DNA from 3 places in the Arthrobacter dokdonensis genome. Region 1 is predicted to be linked to each of the others. Evidence: riboswitches for the same ligand, from Rfam matches in the RefSeq annotation. Region 1 holds a riboswitch; each other region holds the start of a gene.
The links. A riboswitch is a leader RNA that binds a small molecule or an ion and turns the genes downstream of it on or off. The one in region 1 is predicted to bind S-adenosylmethionine.

Region 1 (6,993 bases):
TTCCAGCGCCCACACCACCTCGCAAGGAACCGGCAGCCGCAGATCGCCGACACCGAACCCGCTCACCACCCGCGCCCCGACCACGGCCCGCGGGGGAGCCGCGACACGCAGGCCCGCGCGCCTCTGGATCTGCCACGTCATGATGCCCTCGGCCAGCGCCTTGAACGCCGCGTCGCCGGAGCCAACGCGGATCTGCCGGTCCACGTGCCCAAAGCCGGCGGGCCAGTGCCCCTCCCCTGTCGGCACTTCGGCATTGAGACGGGTCCTGCCCAGCTCCGGGTAAAACAAGCCCTCGCGGCTATCCTTTGGCGACACGGGCACTCCAATTCAATGCTGCTTGTTGTTTGCGGGTCAGCCCGGCCACCACCAGGTCGTAGGAATCCTCGAGCATGTCCAGCACCATCTCCGCGGCCACCATGGAGCAGTCAACCGTGTTCCAGTGCCGCTTGTTCTGGTGGTAACCGGGAACGATGCCCGGGTGGGCGGAGCGCAGCTGGACGGCCAGCAGGGGATCGCACTTCAGGTTGATCAACGGCGTCGGCAGGCTGAGATCGCCCAGTGCAAACACCTTGCCGACCCAGGTGTCGCCGCCACTGCTGGGCGCCCTGACCTTGAAGACGGAGGTCTCAGGGCCGAAAGGAAAGCCTTCGTAGGCGCCGGGAAATGCCAGGGCGGCGGCGCGGAGCCGCTCCGCCGAAAGTGTCACGGCGAGACACCCAGCCCGGCCTTTTTGACGCCATACGTCAGCTGGGCGAACTGGCCGTGCTTGCCCGCGGAGAGCAGCTCCATCCGGTCCGGGCCCAGCGTGCGCGGGAGCAGCGGGGCGCCGCCCACCAACACGGCCGGGGCCATGGTGACCACCAGTTCGTCCAGAGCGTCGATGTCCAGGAACTGGCCGGCGACGTCGCCACCCCCCACCACCCAGACATTCTTGTCCCCTGCCGCAGCCACAATCCCGGGCAGGGCGTCCGCGACGGGACCGGAGACAAACCGGACGTCGGCGCCGTCGGGCACGGGCAGTTCCCGGGAGGTGAAAACGTACGTTGGCTTGGCGCCGTAAAATTGCTGCCACTTGGCCGGGTTCTCCAGCAGCCGTTCCTCGCGCAGGACCCATTCGTAGGTGGCGGAGCCCTCCACAAAGACGCCCATGCCGTCCATGAACGCGGCGATGTCCGGTCCTCCGGCGTCGTCCACGGCAAAGAGCCACGCGAGCGAGTTGTCAGCATCCGCCAGGAACCCGTTAAGCGTGCTGGCGGTGTAGTAAACAATCCGGGTCATGGGGACAACGGTACCGGATTCCAGATGCCGGGGCCCTGAAACTCACCCAGTACAAAGCCTCCCCAGCGGCGTCAGCCGCACGGCGAGCAGCCCGTCATATCGGCTCAGGGACGGCAGGAAGTCCCCACCCCAGCGATCGGCATAGTCGCCTCGCGCGCCCACCGGGGACGTGTAGCGCACATCGATCAGACCCAGCGTTGCGGCATATTCAAAGAACAGCGCCAGCACATACCGACCCTGCAGCACGTCCCAGTCGTGCATGCCGTCATAACCAATGGAACCATACTCCGGATCCACTATGTACAGTTTCCACAGGCGCATGTCACTACGCTGAATCACCGGGTCCATGCCTTCGTGCTGCATCTGGGTAAAAAGATCATCCGTGGCGGTCCACTCGTCCGTCCCCAGGAGGGAAAGCCCTTCGGCCGCCAGCTGGCGCCGCGGCCGCAGGGCGCTGAGCACATTGCTGGCCCGCTGGCCCTTGATGCCATCAACCCGGCTGAATTCGTCAATAATGCCTGCCTTGAGCCACCGTTCCCAGAGCAGCTTCACCGTCAAGGCAGGGTCCTTGCGCAGCGCAGCCCTTCCGCGGGGCGTGAGCTGCATGCGCGGCCCGTCGGCGAGTCCTCCCGCCTGAAGAAGCAGCGGCCAGGCGAAAGCCGAGATGGCTTCACTGGCATAAAAGTCGCCGCCAGGGAGGTTCTCGGCCAGCAGCTTCACGGTGGCTGCAGACGGCTTGCGCGTCGCAGCGCTGACCCGCAATTTGCCGGCCTCCGCCAGCGCCAGCACCACGGGCAGCTGCGCCAGCGCCCGCTGCTCGGTCATGACTTCGGCCGCATCCACCGGGGAATCATCCATGCTCCATGCTCCTTGTCCGGTCGCCGTACGGCGGCCTTTGCCAGCTGAACAGTCTGCCTTACTTCACGCCCAGGTAGTCCTCCAGCAGCACAACCTTCAGCCCGGCCGCCTTCTGCGCCCTGATGAACGCCGCCAGGTCCGCGGGCAATTCTGGCCGGAAGTGCATCAGTACGATGTCCCCCGGGCGCAGTGCCTGGCCCACCTGGTACTGCATGGACCGCGCGTTGGCCTTCGCCTCCCAGTCCACAATCGCTTTCATGCCGCACTCCGCGGCGGCCCTGCGCACGGCCTGCGTGTACGGGCCTCCCGGTGGACGGAAGAGGACGGGACGCCGGCCGAAGTACTTTTCCTCATAGTCCGCCATGCCGCAGATCTCGGCCTTGACCTGCGGGTACGGGAGGTTGATGAAGCCCAGGTTGTGGGTCATCGTGTGGTCCTCGATGAGGTATCCGGCGTCGAGATAGGCCTGGTAGAAGCCCGCGTGCCCGGCAATGAAGGTGTGCGCCAAAAACAGCGACGCCTTGATGCCGTTCCGCTCCAGCAGCGCCAGGTCGGATGCCCGCTTCACCGCCCCGTCGTCAATGGTCAGGAACACCACCTTTTGTTGCGTGGGGATCTTGGTGATGACCGGGACCATGCCGTCCTCAATGGGCGGCAGCGTATAGTCCGGCACCAGCCCGCCCAAGGTGCTGTGCCGCCCCGTCGTCGGATCCAGGGCTGAGGGCGCGGACGACGCCGGAGCCTGCGTTGCGCTCACGGCCCCGGCCGCCGTCGTGGTCCAGGACGGTGCCGTCGGCGCGGTGGTCGCGGAGGTGCCGGCCGGCGTCGTGGTTCCGGCGGCAACGCGCAGGACGCCCACGGCGAGCGCGGCGAGCACCACCACCACGGCGAGCGTAATCCAGCGGGCCGTGTTCGGGATGGTGCGCATATGGCGGGGCATGTCGGCCTTTGGGGTTGAACTTACAGGCCGATGGCGGCGGCCTGTATTTTGGGGCAGGTGTCCATGACCACGTCCAGGCCGGCGTCGGCCGCCCGCTGTGCCGCGGCCTCGTCGACGACCCCCACTTGCAGCCAGACCGCCTTGGCGCCGACGGCGATGGCCTGGTCCACCACCGCGCCCACCTTGGTGGAGTTCACAAAACAGTCGACGACGTCAATTGCTCCTGGAATCTCGGCGAGGGTCCTGTAGCCCTTGACCCCGTGGACGTCGTCGCCCGACAGGTTGACCGGAATGATTTCCTGTCCCAGGTGCTGCTGCAGGAACAACGACACACCCACCGCCGCCCGCAGCGGGTTGTTGGACAGCCCGACCACCGCCCAGCGGGCGGGCGTGGTCAGCAGGCGGTGGATGACCGCGGGATCGTTGACATGGCTCATGGAGCCAATTTTATGTGCCCGACCGGAGGATTGGCCTCAGGCACGGCCGTGGCAGGGGCAGGTACGGCCCGTCCGCGGAAGTCCTCGTCGCAATGCGGCGCAACGCGGCGCAATGATTTGGCGTGGAGCCCGGCCCGAGGGCACAATGGGCGTGACCATCCCGAGCGGCCGAGAGATCTGGCTCAGCGACGCCGCAGCAACCCTCCTTGGCCGTGCCTGAACAGTGTTCGGCAGCGTCGGGGACCGGTGCTACCGCCAGAAACGATGGAAGGAATCCATTCGTGGCTTTAAACACCGACCACATCCGCACCACCCACGCCGGCTCGCTGCCCCGCACCCCTGCCCTGCTGGCCGCCAACGCCGAACGGGAGGCCGGCGGCGACACCGACGAATACCAAGCCCTGCTTGCGGATTCCGTGGTGGACATCGTTGCCCGGCAGCAGGCCGCCGGCATCGACATTCCCAATGACGGCGAGTACGGCCACACCATGTCCAACGCCGTCGACTACGGCGCCTGGTGGAACTACTCGTTCGGCCGCCTCGGTGGGCTGGAGGCAACCACCGTGGACCGTTGGGCCGACGACGAAGCGCACCGATCCACGCCCGGCAACGTGGTGCTGACTTCCTTTCCGGACCGTCGAGACCGACAGAAATTCAACGAGGCCTACAGCGACCCGGCCTCCGGCATCCTGGCCCATCGCAAGGCCACGACGCAGCCGAAGATTGTCGGACCGCTGACCTACACGGGACACGCACAGGTCGCCTCCGACGTTGCCAACCTGGGCAAGGGACTTGCCTCCGCCGGCCTGACGGAGGGGTTCATGGCAGCGTTGTCACCCGGCTCCTGCGCCCGGCTGGCCAACGAGTATTACGCCACCGACGAGGAACTGCTCTACGCCTGCGCGGACGCCATGCGCGAGGAGTACAAGGCGATCATCGGCGCCGGCCTGACGGTCCAGCTCGACGATCCCTCGCTGGCCGAGAGCTGGGACCAGGTCAACCCGGAACCGGCCCTCGCCGATTACAAGAAGTTCATCCAACTGCGGGTCGAGGCCACCAACTACGCCCTCCGGGGACTTCCCGAGGACAAGATCCGCCTCCACGTGTGCTGGGGCTCATGGCACGGCCCACACACCACGGACATCCCCTTCGCCGACATTCTCGACGAGGTGCTCGCCATCCAAGCGGGCGCCTATTCCTTCGAGGCCGCCAATGTCCGGCACGAACATGAATGGAAAATCTGGCAGGACGCCAGGCTGCCGGAAGGCAAATCCATCATCCCCGGCGTGGTTTCCCATGCGACGAACGTGGTGGAACACCCGGAACTCGTGGCGGACCGTATCGAGCGCTTCGCCTCGGTGGTGGGCCGCGAGGCCGTCATCGCATCCACCGACTGCGGCCTGGGCGGCCGCGTCCACCCGCAGATCGCGGCGGCCAAGCTGGAGGCGCTGGGGCAGGGCGCGGAAATAGCCTCACGCCGACTCTGGAAAGGACCTAGGCGACGCTGAAGGACTCGTCGGCGCCGGGGCGGTCGTTGTCCCCGGTGTCGGTCTCGCGTTCATCTTCCTCGTCGTCGTCCAGGTCGTCGTAATCCACGTAGTCGTCGCTGGTCAGTTCCTCCGTGTAGAGGGACCAGAACTCGTTGGGGCCGGCGGCCGGGGGGTCCAGGACCTTCAGCTGGGATTCGAAGGACTTCCTGACCGCGGAAAACTCCTCGTCGTCCTCCGGGCCGGGTGCGTCGCTGTCAATGGAGCCCCACGCGGACACGATTTGGACGAACGTGTCCAGGTTGGAGGCAACAAGGGACTCGTCGTCCTCGCAGACAAAGAGCACGGCCCCCTTCTTGCGATCGACCACGACAAACTGGAAGTCGCCGTCGTTGCACACCACGGCACGCCCGGCAGGATCGTTGTGGTACGGGGGTTTCAGCCAGGTGCCGTCCATCGGCATGTCCTCCAACGCCGAGGGGTGCAGCGGCTCAAGCGCCGCCCAAATTCTGGAATCATTCATGGCTTCCTCCTGCCCTTATTCCTGACACTAACCACCGGGAACCGTGCCGTCAATGGAATATTTCTACCCGGCCGGAACCACCACCGCATTGCTCTCAAAACGCCGGTTGCGCAGCACCGGCAGGAATTCGCGCACTTCCTCGATGCGCTTGTGCGTCACGTCCGCCGTGGCCACGCCCTCCGCCTCGTCGTCCAGGAAGTCCTGCGGAATGCCCATGGGATCCAGCACCACCGAATGGCCGATGCAATGGTCGCTCGAGGTTCCCGCCGCCGCAATCCACACCGTGTTTTCAATGGCACGGGCCTTCAGCAGCGTCTCCCAGTGGTCCACCTTGTGGTCGCCCTTGAACCAGGCCGCCGCGACGCAGATCAGGTCCGCCCCGGCCAGCGCCAGCGCCCGGGCCTGCTCGGGGAAGCGGATGTCGTAGCAGGTCATGATGCCCACCTGGAAGCCGCCGATGTCCACCAGGGTCACGCCGTTGTCGCCGGGCTTGATCCTGCGCGATTCCTGGTAGGAGAACGCGTCATAGAGATGCAGCTTACGGTAGGTGCCCAGGATGGCGCCGTCCTCGTCCACGGCCACGAGCGTGTTGTAGGGGCGGGCCTCCGCGCTGGACTCATAACCCCCGGCAATGACGGCAATGCCGACGTCCGCCGCGATGCGGGAGACGCCCTGGACAAACGTTGTCCATTCCGCTTCCACGGCTGCCACGAACCCGCCCGCAACCCTGCCCACCGAAAACATCGACTCCTCGGGAAAGACCACCAGGCGCCCGCCATCCGCACGGGCCTCCGCGGCGAGCCGGCGCATCACCGCCAGGTTCGCGGCCACGTCCCCGCCGGGGTTGAACTGTCCAACACTGACCTTCATGGCATCTTCCTTACCGTGGCTTGACTTACCTCCAGCGTAGTCTTCCCAGCCCGCAACGAAGGAGGGACGACGCCGGAACTTGCGTTCCGCCGTCGTCCCTCCTTGGGCGGCGCTGCCGTACGGAGCGCCAGCGATTTATTGGGCGGGCGTGGATGGGCCCACGCGCCCGAGGGCCCCGGAAAATCGCGCCAGCGATTTATTGGGCGGGCGTGGGGATGAGGTCGTGCCGCACGATGGTCTGGTCGCGGTCCGGGCCCACCCCGATGGCCGAGATGCGCGTGCCGGACATCTTTTCCAGCGCCAGGATGTAGTTCCGGGCGTTCTCCGGCAGGTCCTCCATGGTGCGGGCGCCGGTGATGTCTTCGGTCCAACCGGGGAAGTACTCGAAGATGGGCACGGCGTGGTGGAAGTCCGTCTGCGTCATCGGCATTTCGTCGAAACGCACGCCGTCGACGTCGTAGGCCACGCAGACGGGGATCTGCTCGATCCCGGTGAGCACGTCCAGCTTGGTGACGAAGTAGTCCGTGAAGCCGTTGACGCGGGAGGCGTGGCGGGCCAGAATGGCGTCGTACCAGCCGCAGCGGCGCGGGCGGCCGGTGT
Region 2 (6,993 bases), 1.5 Mb from region 1:
CACCGGGCCCAGGCTTGCGGCGATGGCCGCATGGGCGCCCTCGATGGTGTCGGTGCCGGACACCCCGCCCAGCGTGGAGGCGGCGAGGAGCAGCATGCCGATGTTCACGGCACCCGCCAGGAGCAGGGCGGCAACCACGTCCCATCGGGTGGCGCGGACAATGCGGCGCAGGGATTCCCGGGTGCGGCGGGCGCCGGTGTGCCGGTCCTTGGCCAGCTGGGAGTGCAGGTAGATGGCGTGCGGCATCACGGTGGCCCCGAGCATGCCGGCGGCCAGCAGGAGGCTGTGGCTGCCCTCGAATCTCGGTACCAGACCGGAGAGGACACCGGCCGGATCCGGCGGGCTGAGCACCAGCCCGGCGAGGAATCCGACGGTGATGACCAGCAGCAGGAGGATGATGATGGCCTCAAAGTGGCGCTGCCCGTGGCGGTTTTGCACGGCCAGCAGGGCCATGGACGCGACGCCCACGATGAGCCCGCCCACGGGAAGCGGCACATGGAAGAGCAGGTTCAGGGCGATGGCGCCGCCCACCACTTCCGCCAGGTCGGTGGCCATCGCCACGAGCTCCGCCTGCGCCCAGTACAGCCGCCGTCCGGACGTCCCGAACCGCCGTCCGAGCAGCTCCGGCAGCGATTTGCCGGTCACCACGCCGAGTTTGGCTGACTGGTACTGCACCAGCATGGCCATGAGGTTCGCGGCGACCAGCACCCAGACCAGCAGGTAGCCGTACGTCGCGCCGGACGTCAGGTTGGCAGCGACGTTGCCCGGGTCCACGTAGGCGATGGCCGCCACGAAGGCCGGGCCCAGAAGAAGGAGCCGCCCGCCGCGGCTGCGCTTCGGTGAACGTGTCCTGGTCGCGGGGGATTCGAGCAATGAGCTTTCCTTCGATCATCCTAAAGGTAAAATTTAGGTATACCGAAATAGTAGCCGGTGGGAATGGTGCTGTCGAGGTTTGCGCGACACAGGGCTTACGTGTGGACGCGCCATGTCTGGCAGTAGTAGGGGAGCGCGACGTCCTCGCCGGGGACGTGCCCCAGATGCTCAAACAAATACCAGCGCAGGTTGCCCAGCACCTTGGCGCGTGTGGGCCCGTCGGCCTGGAGGTAGTAGCTTCGCGACTTGACCAGCTCCAGCAGTTCCTCGGCAGTGACCACCTGCTCCCACCGGGTCTCATGGAGGCCGAGGTCATGGAGTTCGGCGCCCACGTGGGGGCGGAAATCGGGCTTGTGGACGTCGCCGGCGTGCATGATGCGCGACAGCCGGTGCACCCAGGGGATGCTGACGTCCAGCTGGTTCCACACCAGCCCGAGCACGCCTCCGGGCCGCAGGACGCGCGCCAGCTCCGTGCTCGCCGCGACCGGATCGCACCAGTGCCAGGCCTGGGCGGCCACCGCCAGATCCACGGAACCAGCCGCCAAACCCGTGCTTTCCGCAGTTCCCGGCAGCGTCTTGACCGCCGGGAGGTTCCGCTTCAGCTGTTCGAGCATGTCGGCCGAAGGGTCGACGGCGGTCACCCGCCATCCCCGCACGGCCAGCAGTTGCGTGTACTTCCCCGTCCCGGCTCCGACATCCAGGACGTCCCGGACGTCGAGGCCGGAGGAAAGCCAGTCCAGCGACTCCTCCGGGTAGCCGGGGCGCACCTTGTCGTAATGGGCCCCGCCCTCCTGAAAAGCGTCGGCCATCGCCACCCGCCGTGCGTCGTCAAAGACCGGTCCGCCCGCGCCTGACATCATGCTCCGTTCTGGTGGTGGATTCGCCGCTCCACTCTACCCCCGCCGCCCGCCATGGCGTCAGTCGGTGGAGCAGGGGGCCGCGCCGGCCGTGCCCGGGGTGTTGGGCGCCCATTCGGGGTAACCGCGGGAGTCGTTGGCGGGCACCCAGCGGCCCGCGTCCACCACGTAGTCCCAGCCGAGGCCCTCGTTGACCAGGGCTGCCACGCCGCTGACCAGGCGGTCGGCGTCCTCACGCCGCGAGCCCACGCCGAAGCTGGCACGCAGCGAGCCCGAGGCCAGACCCAGCCGGCGCAGCAGCGGATGCGCGCAGAACCTGCCGTCCCGCACGCCCACGCCGTGTTCGGCGGAGAGATAGGCGGCGGCCAGTCCGGCGTCGTACCCTTGCACGGAAAAGTTCACCACGCCGATGGTGCCGCAGCGGGGGTGGCTCGCGGAATCGGAAAACAGCTGGTGGACGGTGACGCCGGGCAGCGCTTCCAGCCCGGCCACCAGGCGGGCGCGCAGCTCCTGCTCATGCGCGTGCCACTCGTCGGGGTCCAGGGCGGCCAGGACCTGCGTGGCCTTGGCCAGCGTCGCCGCGCCAAGGACGTTGGGCGAGCCGGCCTCGTGGCGGGCCGGGCCCTTTGTCCAGCGCACGGATTCCAGCCGCACGTCCTTCACGGCGCCCCCGCCGGCCAGGTGCGGGCGGCCGTCGTCGAGCCAGTCCGGGCGCCCCACCAACACGCCGGCACCAAACGGAGCGTAAAGCTTGTGGCCGGAGAAGGCCACGTAGTCGATGCCGTCGCGGGCAATGTGGAGGCGCCGGTGCGGGGCCAGCTGGGCGGCGTCGACCACAATCCGGGCGCCGTGCCTGTGGGCCAGCGACGCCAGCTCGGCAATGGGCAGCACCTCGCCCGTGACATTGGAGGCGCCGGTGACGGCCAGCAGCACCACGTTGCCTGCGCGCAGCTGGGTCTCCACCCGGTGCAGGGTCGACGCGACGCTGTGCCCGGCCACCACCGACCGGTGGGGCAGCGCCTGCCACGGCAGCAGGTTGGCATGGTGTTCGATGTCCAGGTAGAGGACCTCCCCGTGTCCGTGGGACGTGCCGGCGGTGCGGCCGCGCTCCGCCAGCAGCGACTCCACGCAGCCGGCCAGCAGGTTCAGGGAGTCGGTGGTGTTGCGGGTAAAAACGACGGCGTCGTCCGTCCGGGCGCCCACAAAGTCCGCCACGGCGTGCCGGGCGTTTTCGTACAGGGAGGTACTGACCTGCGAGGCGAAGCCCGCCCCGCGGTGAACGCTGGCGTAGTACGGGAGCACCTCGGACAGGTGTGCGGCCACTTCCTCCACGGCCGGGGCGGACGCCGCATAGTCAAGGTTCACGTAGCGTGTGCTGCCGCCCTGGATCAGCGGGGCAGCGAGGTCGCGGCCCACCACGGGCAGCAGGGGCGTGTCGGAAAGGCGTGCTTTTTCGAGGATTGCAGAACTCATGGGAGGCTCCCTTGGGAAGGACCTGACGCTCCGGCGAAGCCGCAGGGAACGTCAAAAGTCCGCGCTTGCCAAGACCGCTCCGGCCCGGCCAGGTCGTCACCCGGGGCACCCCGCCGCGAAAGGAGGGTTGCCGGCCAGCAAACCGGGGTTTAGCGCTGGCACTCGTGACCTATGCCCAAAAGGCTAGCCCACCGCGGCGTCGTGCGCATTTGTTACGACACATGCCGCCTCCCTGAGGCCCGGCCCCAAGCGCGAGGGTGAGAATTAAGCGCGACGGCGGTGCCGCCGTCGCACTTAACGCGCCCGTGCTTCAACCCCGGCGGGGACCTGTCCCGCTTAGGAGAGGAGGTCGTCCCAGCCGGGATTCAGGCGGCGCAGGACCTCGGCGTGCAGGATGGAGTTGGTGGCCAGGGCGTTGCCGCCGAACGGGCCGTCCACGCCGTCCAGGGAGGTGAAGCGGCCGCCGGCTTCCGTGACGATCGGCACCAGGGCGGCCATGTCGTACAGGTTCAGCTCCGGTTCGCAGGCGATGTCCACTGAGCCCTCCGCGACGAGGCAGTACGACCAGAAGTCGCCGTAGGCGCGCGTACGCCAGACCTCGTCCGTCAGGGCCAGGAACTCGTCCCGGTTGCCGCGGTCCGCCCAGCCCGTCAGCGAGGAATAGGACAGTGAGGCGTCGGCAAGTTCCGAGACGTTGGAGACGCGGATGCGGGTGGCGGAGGCCAGCGACTTGCCTGTATAGGCGCCGGTGCCCTCGGCCGCCCACCAGCGCTTGCCCAGTGCCGGCGCGCTGACCACGCCCACCACGGGCCGGCCCTCGTCCACCAGCGCGATCAGCGTGGCCCAGACAGGCACGCCGCGGACAAAGTTCTTCGTCCCGTCAATGGGATCGATGATCCACCGGCGTGAGCCATGGCCGCTGCTGCCGAACTCCTCGCCCAGCACGGCATCGCGGGGGCGCACCCGGGACAACTGACTGCGGATCGATTCCTCTGCCGTCTTGTCCGCGTCCGTGACCGGCGTCAGGTCCGGCTTCGTCTCAATCTGCAGGTCAAGGGCCTTGAAGCGCGACATCGTCAGGGAGTCGACGGTGTCGGCCAAAACGTGTGCCAGGCGGAGGTCGTCGTTGTACGTCTGGGGTTGGACAGTCATGTCCCTCACCGTATCGGTAAATTGGCCGGATATGCGGGACCATGGGGTCCTCGTGCTGGCGGCGGTCGGCTGTGGGCCGGGAACGGGATTGATGGTGCGGGATTGATGGTGCAGGTAATGCGGGCTGTGGGCCGGGAACGGGATTGATAGTGCAGGTAATGCGGGCTGTGGGCCGGGAACGGGATTGATGGTGCAGGTAATGCGGGTTGCGGGACGCCCAGGTCGCAGGAGCTGCACCGCCGATTGGGCACAGCAGCCTGGGCCCGCAGAAGCTGCACCGCCGATTCCGATCCGATCGCCCGGGGATGCTGTCAGTCGTTGTTGCCGAGCTCCTTGGCCTCGGCGCGGCCTTCGGTGCGGCTGCTGGTGCCCAGCAGGCGCCGCAGGGACGCCAGCCGGGCCGGGCCCGCGCCGCCGGCATGGCCACCGGCAACCCACGGGTCCAAGCCGCAATTGACGGCCGAGGAGTCGTGTTTGCAACCGCGTTCGCAGTCGTCGGTGCCGGGTTGCAGGTCGGGGAACGCGTGCAGGATCCGGTTCGGGTCCACGTGGGCCAGGCCGAAGGAACGGATGCCGGGGGTGTCGATGATCCACGAGCCCGCCTCCCCGTCCTGCAGCCGCAACGCGAGGGCCGAGGACGAGGTGTGGCGGCCCCGCCCCGTGACCGCGTTGACGCCGCCGGTGGCCCGCTGGGAACCCGTGAGTGCGTTGACCATGGTGGACTTGCCGACGCCGGAGTGCCCCACCAGCACGCTGACCTTGCCGTCCAGGTGGTGGTGGAGTTGTTCGACGGCGCCGCCGGCCAGGAGGGCGGAGTCGCCGTCGTCGCTGCGTGCGTCGACGGCTGAGGCGGCGTCGGCCGCGCCCGGGGCGGCGGTGCGGCTGATGATTACTGTCATGTCCAGGTGCCGGTAGTTGGCCAGCAGCTCGGCGGGGTCCTTGATGTCCGCCTTGGTGATCAGGAGGATCGGCGCAATGCCGGAATCGTAGGCGGCCACCAGGGCGCGGTCGATGAAGCCGGTGCGCGGTTCCGGGTTGGCTGCCGCGACCACGATCACGAGCTGGTCGGCGTTGGCCACCACCACGCGTTCAACGGGGTCCGTGTCGTCGGCACTGCGCCGCAGCAGGGTGCGGCGTTCCTCTACCCGGACCAGGCGTGCCAAGGTGTCCGGCTTTCCGGAGGCGTCGCCCACCAGCGCCACGAAGTCGCCGGCCACGACGGGGGAGCGGCGCAGCTCCCGGGCGCGCGCGGCGACCACCACGCGTTCTGTGGGCAGGTCCTCGTCCACGATGGCGGTGTAGCGGCCGCGGTCCACCGTGGTGATGCGGCCAATGACGGCGTCTACGTGGGCGGGGCGGTCCTTGGTGCGTGGCCGGCTGCCTTTTTTGTTGGCGCGGACGCGGACATCGGTTTCGTCCCAGTTGCTGTAGTCCTTAGCCACGCCCGGGGATCCCCGCCGCCGCCGTCTGGGCGGCCATGTCCGCCCACATTTGCGGAAATGCCGGCATGGTCTTGGCCGTGGTGGCAATGTTTTCAACCTCGACGCCGGGCACGGCCAGTCCGATGATGGCGCCTGCCGTGGCCATGCGGTGGTCCTCGTAGCTGTGGAACAGCCCGCCGTGCAGCGGGGCGGGGTTGATGGCAAGCCCGTCCTCCGTTTCGACGGCGTCCCCGCCCAGTGCGTTGATCTCGGCCACCAGCGCGGCGAGGCGGTCGGTTTCGTGGCCGCGCAGGTGTGCGATCCCGCGGAGGCGGGACGGGCCGGTTGCCAGGGCACAAAGGGCCGCGACGGACGGTGCCAGCTCACTGGTGTCCGCGAGGTCCGCGCCGAGGATCTCGGGCCCGCCGGTCACCGTGAGCAGGCCGCCCTCCAACGTCACCGTGGCGCCGAGCTGTGGCAGGATCTGGCGCCACTTGTCGCCCACCTGGGTCGTGTCCAGCGGCCAGTCCGGGATGCGGACGGTGCCGCGCGTGGCCAGGGCCGCCGCCAGGAAGGGCCCGGCGTTTGAGAGGTCCTGTTCCAGCTGCACATCAAACGCCGCAATGGGACCCGGTTGCACCTTCCAGTGGTTGGGGACGGAATTGTCCACCGTGACGCCCAGGGAGCGCAGCACCTCAACCGTCATGGAAATGTGGTCGACGCTGGGCACCGAGCTCCCGCTGTGTTCCAGATGGAGCCCGCCCTCGAAGCGTGCTGCGACCAGCAGGATCGCGGAGATGAACTGTGAGGAACCGCCGGCGTCGACGGCCACATGGCCGCCGGAGACAGTTCCGGTGCCGTGGACCGTAAACGGCATGAAGCCGTCCCCGCCTCCCTCCACGCTGACGCCCAGGCCCCGGAGCGCAGCCAGCACCGGGGCCATCGGCCGCACGCGGGCGGCGGGATCGCCGTCGAACGTCACGGCCCCCCGGAGCAGCGCGGCCAGGGGCGGCACAAAGCGCATGACGGTCCCCGCCAGGCCGCAGTCGACCGCGGCGTCGGCGGCGTGGCCGGCGGGAATGGGAGTAACCACCAGATCCGGCACGGAACCGGCCCCGGGCACCTCGTCGATCCCGGCACCGAGGGCGCGCAGCGCATCAACCATGAGGTCCGAGTCGCGGGACTGCAGCGGCGCCCGCAGCCGGGACGGGCCCTCA
Region 3 (6,993 bases), 970 kb from region 1:
CGCCGCCTTCACCCTTGGCCCCGCACTCGGCTTCGGGTAACCGCAGCCGAGGGCGGGCGTCGTTGCCTGGGTTCACCGGTATTGGTGGCGCAGATAACGTGGGCTGGCTCCCGGTCTTGGGTTTGGTGGCGCAGATAACGTGGGGTGGCGGCTGCCGAACCCGCTTTATCTGCACCGCCGATTGGGTGGACCCGCCCGAACCCGCGTCATCTGCACCGCCGAATCTGGCGGGGACCCCGCCTGCCGGGAACGCAAGCGGCACCCGCCCCCGCAAGGGTGGGTGCCGCTGTCGTGAGCCCGAAAAACTAAATCGTGACGTTGCCGTTGGCTGTTTCAAAGGTCACGGACATGATGCCGGGGGTGCCGCGCGGGGCAATCCACTCCACGGCCACGTCCTCCAGCGGCTGCTCGACGGGCTGGCCCAGCCATTCGGTCAGGCGCTCGGCGCTGCCGGCAATGGTCAGGGACGCCAGCCGCACGGCGGACGGACGGGCCAGGGACGGGTGCAGGGCGGGGTCGCCCTCCCACTTGAGCATGTAGGGCACCTGCGGGTCGGCGATGAGGCCCTTGATGCCGATCTGCTGCCAGACAAGCTCGCGGCCGTCGGGGAACTTGCGGTTGCCCGGGACGGCGCTGCGGCCCAGACGTTCCTCGAAGGGCGTGAGGTCGTCCACAGCCACGCACCAGCCCATCCAGCCGCCGCCTGCCTGGGAGCGGGCGCGGACGGCCTGCCCGAACGGCGCCTTGTCGGAGGCGGGGTGGTCCAACACCTCGACAACTTCAAGGTAGTGGTGGTCGGTGAGGGGAATGATCATATTGCGGGTGCCGAAGCGCGGGTGCACGCCTCCGCGCACTGCGTCGACCCCCAGTGCGGTCGCGATTCGCTCCGTGGTGGCGGCCAAGCCATCTGATTCACAGGCGTAAGAAACGTGGTCCATTCGCATGCGTTTATCTTGGCACTTTGTGATCGGGCTCTCGACTTAGCGTCGCCTAACTCACATAGGATGTCTGACCGCAGCGGGGGCAGGCAGTATTCAAATCTGGGGCAGAATTGAGAGGTGACTGAATCCACCCGCCCCACCGAGCCCGACGCCGCTTCCCCCGCCCTGCTGTTGCCCTCCGCCGCGGCGGTTGAGGCCCGCATCGGCGCCGCCATTGCCGCGGAGCTGGGCGTCCGGCCCGCCCAGGTGCGTGCCGCCGTCGGCCTGATGGACGACGGCGCCAGCGTCCCCTTCATTGCCCGGTACCGCAAGGAAGTGACAGGGACGCTCGACGACGCCCAGCTGCGCGAGCTGGAGGAACGGCTGCGCTACCTGCGCGAGCTGGAGTCCCGCCGTCGTGCGGTGCTGGAGACCGTCCACGCGCTGGGCAAGCTGACGGAACGGCTGCGCGCCGCCATCGAGGCCGCCACGACGAAGTCGGACCTGGAGGACCTGTACCTGCCCTACAAGTCCACCCGCAAGACCAAGGCCGACGCCGCCCGGGAAGCCGGCCTGGAGCCCCTGCTCGAGGCGCTCCTCAAGGACCCCGCGCAGGCCCCCGCCGCGATCGCGGACAGGTTCCTGAATCCGGAGCACGCCGTGGCCACTGCCGACGACGCGCTGGCCGGCGCGCGCGCCATCCTCATCGAACGGGCAGGGATGGATGCCGCCCTGGTGGGCGGGCTGCGCGAAAGGCTGTGGAAGACGGGCCGGCTGCGATCCACAGTCAAAACAGGCAAGGCAGGGAAGGCCGCCGACGGAGAGAAATTCAAGGACTACTTTGACTTTTCCCAGCCGCCGCACACGCTGCCCAGCCACCGGGTGCTCGCGCTGCTGCGCGGCGAAAAGGAAGGCGTGCTGACACTGGACCTTTCGGAGGCGGACACCCGCGACGCCGACGCCCAGGCGCAGGCCCGCGCCCGCTATGAAAGCGCCGTGGCGCACTCCCTAGGCATTGCCGATGCCGGCCGGGCCGCCGACACCTGGCTCATGACCGGCGCCCGCCTGGCCTGGCGCACCCGCATCCTCACCCGCCTGTCCGTGGACCTGCGCGTGCGGATGTTCCAAAGCGCCGAGGAGGAATCGGTGCGCGTGTTTGCCGCCAACCTGCGCGACGTCCTGCTTGCCGCGCCCGCCGGCAACAGGGCCACGCTCGGCCTGGACCCGGGCCTGCGCACGGGCACCAAGGTGGCCGTGGTGGACGGCACCGGCAAGGTGGCCGCCACGGACACCATCTACCCGCACGCCCCGGCCAGGCGCTGGAACGAGGCCCTGGCCACGCTTGCTGCCCTGGTGGAAAAGCACCATGTGGAACTCATCGCCATCGGCAACGGCACGGCCAGCCGCGAAACCGACAAGCTCGCCGCCGAACTCCTCGCGGAACTCAAAAGGACCCATCCGGATCGCTTGGTCGCCAAGCTGGTGGTTTCCGAGGCCGGTGCGTCGGTCTATTCCGCCTCCGCCCTGGCCGGCGCCGAACTGCCCGGCATGGACGTCTCCCTGCGCGGCGCGGTCTCGATTGCCCGCCGCCTGCAAGACCCGCTCGCGGAACTGGTCAAGATCGATCCCAAGTCCATCGGCGTGGGCCAATACCAGCACGATCTCACCCCGGCCAAGCTGGAGCGCTCGTTGGACGCCGTGGTCGAGGACTGCGTCAACGCCGTCGGTGTGGACCTGAACACGGCGTCCCCGGCGCTGCTGGCCCGGGTGGCCGGTGTGGGGCCCCTGCTGAGCGAAAACATTGTGGCGCACCGCAACGAAAACGGCCCGTTCAGCAAGCGCCGCGAGTTGCTCAAGGTGGCCCGCCTGGGCCCCAAGGCCTACGAACAGTGTGCCGGCTTCCTGCGCATCACCGGGGGAGCGGAGCCGCTGGATGCCTCCAGCGTGCACCCCGAGGCGTACGGCGTGGCCCGCAGGATCCTGGCCGCCGTCGGTGCCGGGCCCGCGGAAATTTCCGGCGGCGTGGCGGCCGTGGCCGCCGTCGACCCCCAGGACTTCACGGACGGAACCTTCGGCCTGCCGACCGTGGCGGACATCGTCGCCGAGCTGCAAAAGCCGGGGCGCGACCCCCGCCCGCGCTTTGAAACCGCCACGTTCAGCGAGGGGATTGAGAAGATCACCGACTTGCGCCCGGGCATGATCCTGGAGGGCACCGTCTCCAACGTCGCCGCATTCGGCGCCTTCGTGGACATCGGCGTGCACCAGGACGGGCTGGTCCACGTCTCCGCCATGAGAAACACGTTCGTCTCCGACCCGCACACCGTGGTCAAGTCCGGCCAGGTCGTGCGCGTGAAGGTGCTGGACGTGGAGCCGGAACGCAAGCGCATCTCGCTCACCCTGCGCCTGGACGACGGGGCCAATGCCGCCGGCGCCAAGGCCGGAGCCAGAGCCGGGTCCACGACAAATGCTCCCGCGGACGACGCCGGCTCCCGAACACCGGCGCGTAACTCGCCGCGGGGCGGTGCCCAGGGGGCGCGCCAGGCCCGGCAGGGGCGGCAGGGCCGGCCGGTGGATGGATCCGGCCAGACCCGATCTCCGTCGACCGGCCAGGCCCGGCCGGCGGCACCGGCGGCGGACACCGCCATGGCAGAGGCTCTGCGCCGGGCCGGACTGGGCAAGCGCGGGTAGGGCGGGACAGCGCAGGGTCCGCTCCGCCGCGGCACTCCTCCGACGTGGGACGCCAAGGACAGGATGCTGCAGGTGGTCGGCACGGCACTTGTTCGGCCCTGCCCAGTTTTCGGCGCCAATGTCCAGCACATGTTCGGCCAGGGTCATAAAGCCGTCACAATGTTGCGGCGCGGCGGAGCGCTCTCGCACACTGGTAACAGGTCATGAGTGCCAGCGACAAGCCCCGGCTCGCTGGCCGGCAACCCTCCTTACCGCGGCGGGGTGCCCCGGGTGAAGACCTGGCGCTGGGCCAACCGGGCTCGGTGCAAGCGCGGGCCGCAACTTCCCCTCCCGCCCCCTGCGTCCCCGGACGCCGGGGCGCGGGACGTGGACGGCCTCTAGTGTGTAAGGAGCTCGAAGTGAGCAACGCTTGGTCATTTGAAACCCGTCAGATCCACGCCGGCCAGCAGCCGGATGCCGCCACCGGCGCCCGGGCGCTGCCGATCTACCAGACGACGTCGTTCGTGTTCCCCTCGACGGAAAGCGCCGCCGCACGGTTCGCGCTCACCGAACTGGAGCCCATCTACACGCGCATCGGCAACCCCACCGCCGACGCCGTCGAACAGCGCGTCGCCAGCCTGGAAGGCGGGGTGGGGGCCCTGCTCCTTGCTTCCGGGCAGGCCGCCACCACGTTCGCCATCCTCAACCTGGCGGAGGCCGGGGACCACATTGTGTCCAGCCCCAGTATCTACGGCGGCACGTTCAACCTGCTGGCCCACACGCTGAAGAAGCTCGGCATCGAGGTCACGTTTGTCTCCGATCCGGACAACCTGGATGAATGGCGCTCCTCGGTCCGGCCCAACACGAAGGCGTTCTTCGGCGAGACGGTCTCGAACCCGCGCCAGGACGTGCTGGACCTGGAAAACATCAGCGCCATCGCCCACGACGCCGGCGTGCCGCTGATCGTGGACAACACCCTGGCCACGCCGTACCTGATCCGCCCGCTGGAATGGGGCGCGGACATCGTGATCCATTCCGCCACCAAGTACCTGGGCGGGCACGGCAACGCCATCGGCGGCATCATCGTCGACGGCGGCAGGTTCGACTTCGCCGCCAGCCCGGACAGGTTCCCGGGATTCAACACTCCGGATGAGAGCTACAACGGCCTGGTCTACGCCCGCGACCTCGGCGTGGGCAGCGCCCTCGGCGCCAACCTGGCCTACATCCTCAAGGCCCGCGTGCAACTGCTGCGCGACCTCGGCTCCGCCATCTCCCCCTTCAACGCCTTCCTCATCGCGCAGGGCATCGAGACGCTGAGCCTGCGGGTGGAACGCCACGTCGCCAACGCCGTCAAGGTGGCCAATTGGCTTGAAGCCAATGAGAACGTCGACGCCGTGGCCTACGCCGGCATCCCGTCCAGCCCATGGTTTGAGCGCGGCCGCAAGTACGGCCCGAACGGGACGGGCGCCATCGTCTCCTTCGACATCAAGGGCGGGCTCGAGGCCGGGCGGCGTTTCGTGGACGGCCTGGAGCTGCACTCGCACGTGGCCAACCTGGGCGACGTCCGCTCCCTGGTGATCCATCCGGCGTCAACCACGCACGCCCAGCTGAGCGAAGAGCAGCGGCTGGCCGCCGGCGTCCGCCCCGGCCTGGTACGCCTGTCCGTGGGCCTGGAAGGCGTCGAGGACATCATTGCCGATCTCGAAGCCGGGTTCCGGGCAGCAAAATCAGCGTGAGTGCCGCGGACAGGACGGCGGCGGAGGATACCGTGTTCACCCCAGGCACCGACCCCGACACGTCCAACCCCGGCGGCAGCCCCTGGTCCGGCGCCGTCGGGCAGGGCGGCGGCGTGCTGCGCTCGGTGAACATTGGCGCGCTGGCGCTGGAGGCCGGGGGCGGACTGCCGTCCGTGACGGTGGCCTACGAATCCTGGGGGACGTTGGATGAAGACGGCAGCAACGCCGTCCTCATCCAGCACGCACTCACGGGCAGCACCCATGTCAGCCGCGGGGAGTCCGAGGAGGACGGCTGGTGGGAAGGTTTGGTCGGCCCCGGTGAAGTCATCGACACCGACAGGTACTTCGTGGTGGCCGCGAACATGCTCGGCGGCTGCTACGGGACCACCGGCCCCTCCAGCATTGCCGAGGACGGCGCGCCCTACGGCTCACGTTTCCCCTTCGTCACCATCCGCGACTCCGTCCACGCGGAGGCACGCCTGGCTGACGCGCTGGGGGTCACGTCCTGGCACGCCGTCATCGGTGGTTCGATGGGCGGCGCCCGCGCCCTCGAATGGGCGGTGACGTACCCCGAACGCGTGCGGCGCTGTGCCGTGGTGGCGGCCTGCGCCGCCAGCACGGCCGAGCAGATCGCCTTTGCCCAGGCCCAGGTGCTCGCCATCCGCCAGGACCCGCACTTTGCCGGCGGGGACTACTACGACGGCGCGGCCCCCACCCTGGGCTTGGGTCTGGCACGGCGGATCGCCCACATCACGTACCGGTCCGAGGCCGAGATGGGCGCCCGTTTTGGCCGCTTTGCGCAACCCGGTGAGGACCCGCTGGGCCACGCCCGGCTGCGTCCCGCCGTCGGGGGCGGCGCGGGCCGCTACCAGGTGGAAGGCTATTTGGACCACCAGGCGCAGAAGCTGGTCACCCGCTTCGACGCCAACAGCTACGTGGCCATCACCGAAGCCCTCATGAGCCACGACGTCGCGCGGGGGCGCGGCACACTGCCTGAGGCACTGGCCCGCACCGAGGGCGTGGAATTTCTGGTGGCCGCCGTCAACAGCGACCGCCTCTACTTCCCGGCGCAGTCGGATGAATTGGCCGAAGCCCTCCCCGGGCGCGTCGTGGTCCGCCGCATCGACTCCGCCATTGGCCACGACGGCTTCCTGACCGAAGTGGCCGCCGTCGGCGATCTGCTCCGGGAATCGTTCTTCACGGATTAAGCCCCAAAAAACCGGGTCCCGTTCCGCCTGCCGGCGATCGCTTCCCCGACAGTTGAAGCTAGAAGTTCTTGAAGATCGCCTCGCGGTGGGCGGCGTACTGCTCCGCCGTGACCTGGCCGGCGCGGCGTGCGGCGTCGAGCGCATCAAGCTGGCGTTTGAGTTCGGCCTCGGCCTTCATGCGCTCGTTGGCAAACCCGATGGTCTGGTGGCCCTGGACGGCGTCGTAACTTTTCATCGGCACACCGTTGAGCAGCGTGCCGCCGTACGGGATGGCCGGGGACTGCTGCACCGTGCCCGGCGTTGCCTGGTGCACGGACTGCGGCCCGCCGGGCTGCGAGTAGCCCGGGCTGCCCGGCCTGCCGGACCGGGGCGTCGTGGCGTAGGGCGAGGCGCTCCGTGCCCGCTTGCGGCGGGACGCCGCCCGGGCGAAGTTGGCGACCAGGACCACGGCAAAGAACACCA

Region 2: linked by a shared signal. The riboswitch ahead of DMB86_RS16145 (aminotransferase class V-fold PLP-dependent enzyme) and the one ahead of DMB86_RS03590 (cobalamin-independent methionine synthase II family protein) in region 1 are both predicted to bind S-adenosylmethionine.
Region 3: linked by a shared signal. The riboswitch ahead of DMB86_RS07690 (bifunctional o-acetylhomoserine/o-acetylserine sulfhydrylase) and the one ahead of DMB86_RS03590 (cobalamin-independent methionine synthase II family protein) in region 1 are both predicted to bind S-adenosylmethionine.

Annotation. Positions count from the first base shown of each region.
Region 1 covers NZ_CP029642.1:781,241-788,233, reverse strand. The annotation lists gene DMB86_RS03620 (DUF1990 family protein) at 1-315, opposite strand, end outside; gene DMB86_RS03615 (MmcQ/YjbR family DNA-binding protein) at 299-706, opposite strand; gene DMB86_RS03610 (dihydrofolate reductase family protein) at 703-1,278, opposite strand; gene DMB86_RS03605 (hypothetical protein) at 1,321-2,136, opposite strand; gene DMB86_RS03600 (polysaccharide deacetylase family protein) at 2,195-3,076, opposite strand; gene DMB86_RS03595 (CoA-binding protein) at 3,097-3,513, opposite strand; SAM riboswitch class I at 3,666-3,784, shown strand; gene DMB86_RS03590 (cobalamin-independent methionine synthase II family protein) at 3,795-5,021, shown strand; gene DMB86_RS03585 (SUKH-4 family immunity protein) at 5,008-5,523, opposite strand; gene DMB86_RS03580 (carbon-nitrogen hydrolase family protein) at 5,587-6,393, opposite strand; gene DMB86_RS03575 (adenylosuccinate synthase) at 6,590-6,993, opposite strand, start outside.
Region 2 covers NZ_CP029642.1:3,619,683-3,626,675, reverse strand. The annotation lists gene DMB86_RS16155 (Nramp family divalent metal transporter) at 1-873, opposite strand, end outside; gene DMB86_RS16150 (class I SAM-dependent methyltransferase) at 969-1,733, opposite strand; gene DMB86_RS16145 (aminotransferase class V-fold PLP-dependent enzyme) at 1,791-3,203, opposite strand; SAM riboswitch class IV at 3,260-3,373, opposite strand; gene hisN (histidinol-phosphatase) at 3,540-4,355, opposite strand; gene rsgA (ribosome small subunit-dependent GTPase A) at 4,667-5,797, opposite strand; gene aroA (3-phosphoshikimate 1-carboxyvinyltransferase) at 5,790-6,993, opposite strand, start outside.
Region 3 covers NZ_CP029642.1:1,747,194-1,754,186, forward strand. The annotation lists gene DMB86_RS07675 (CPBP family intramembrane glutamic endopeptidase) at 1-40, shown strand, start outside; gene DMB86_RS07680 (VOC family protein) at 306-944, opposite strand; gene DMB86_RS07685 (Tex family protein) at 1,113-3,608, shown strand; SAM riboswitch class IV at 3,808-3,925, shown strand; gene DMB86_RS07690 (bifunctional o-acetylhomoserine/o-acetylserine sulfhydrylase) at 4,007-5,323, shown strand; gene metX (homoserine O-acetyltransferase MetX) at 5,437-6,531, shown strand; gene DMB86_RS07700 (hypothetical protein) at 6,590-6,993, opposite strand, start outside.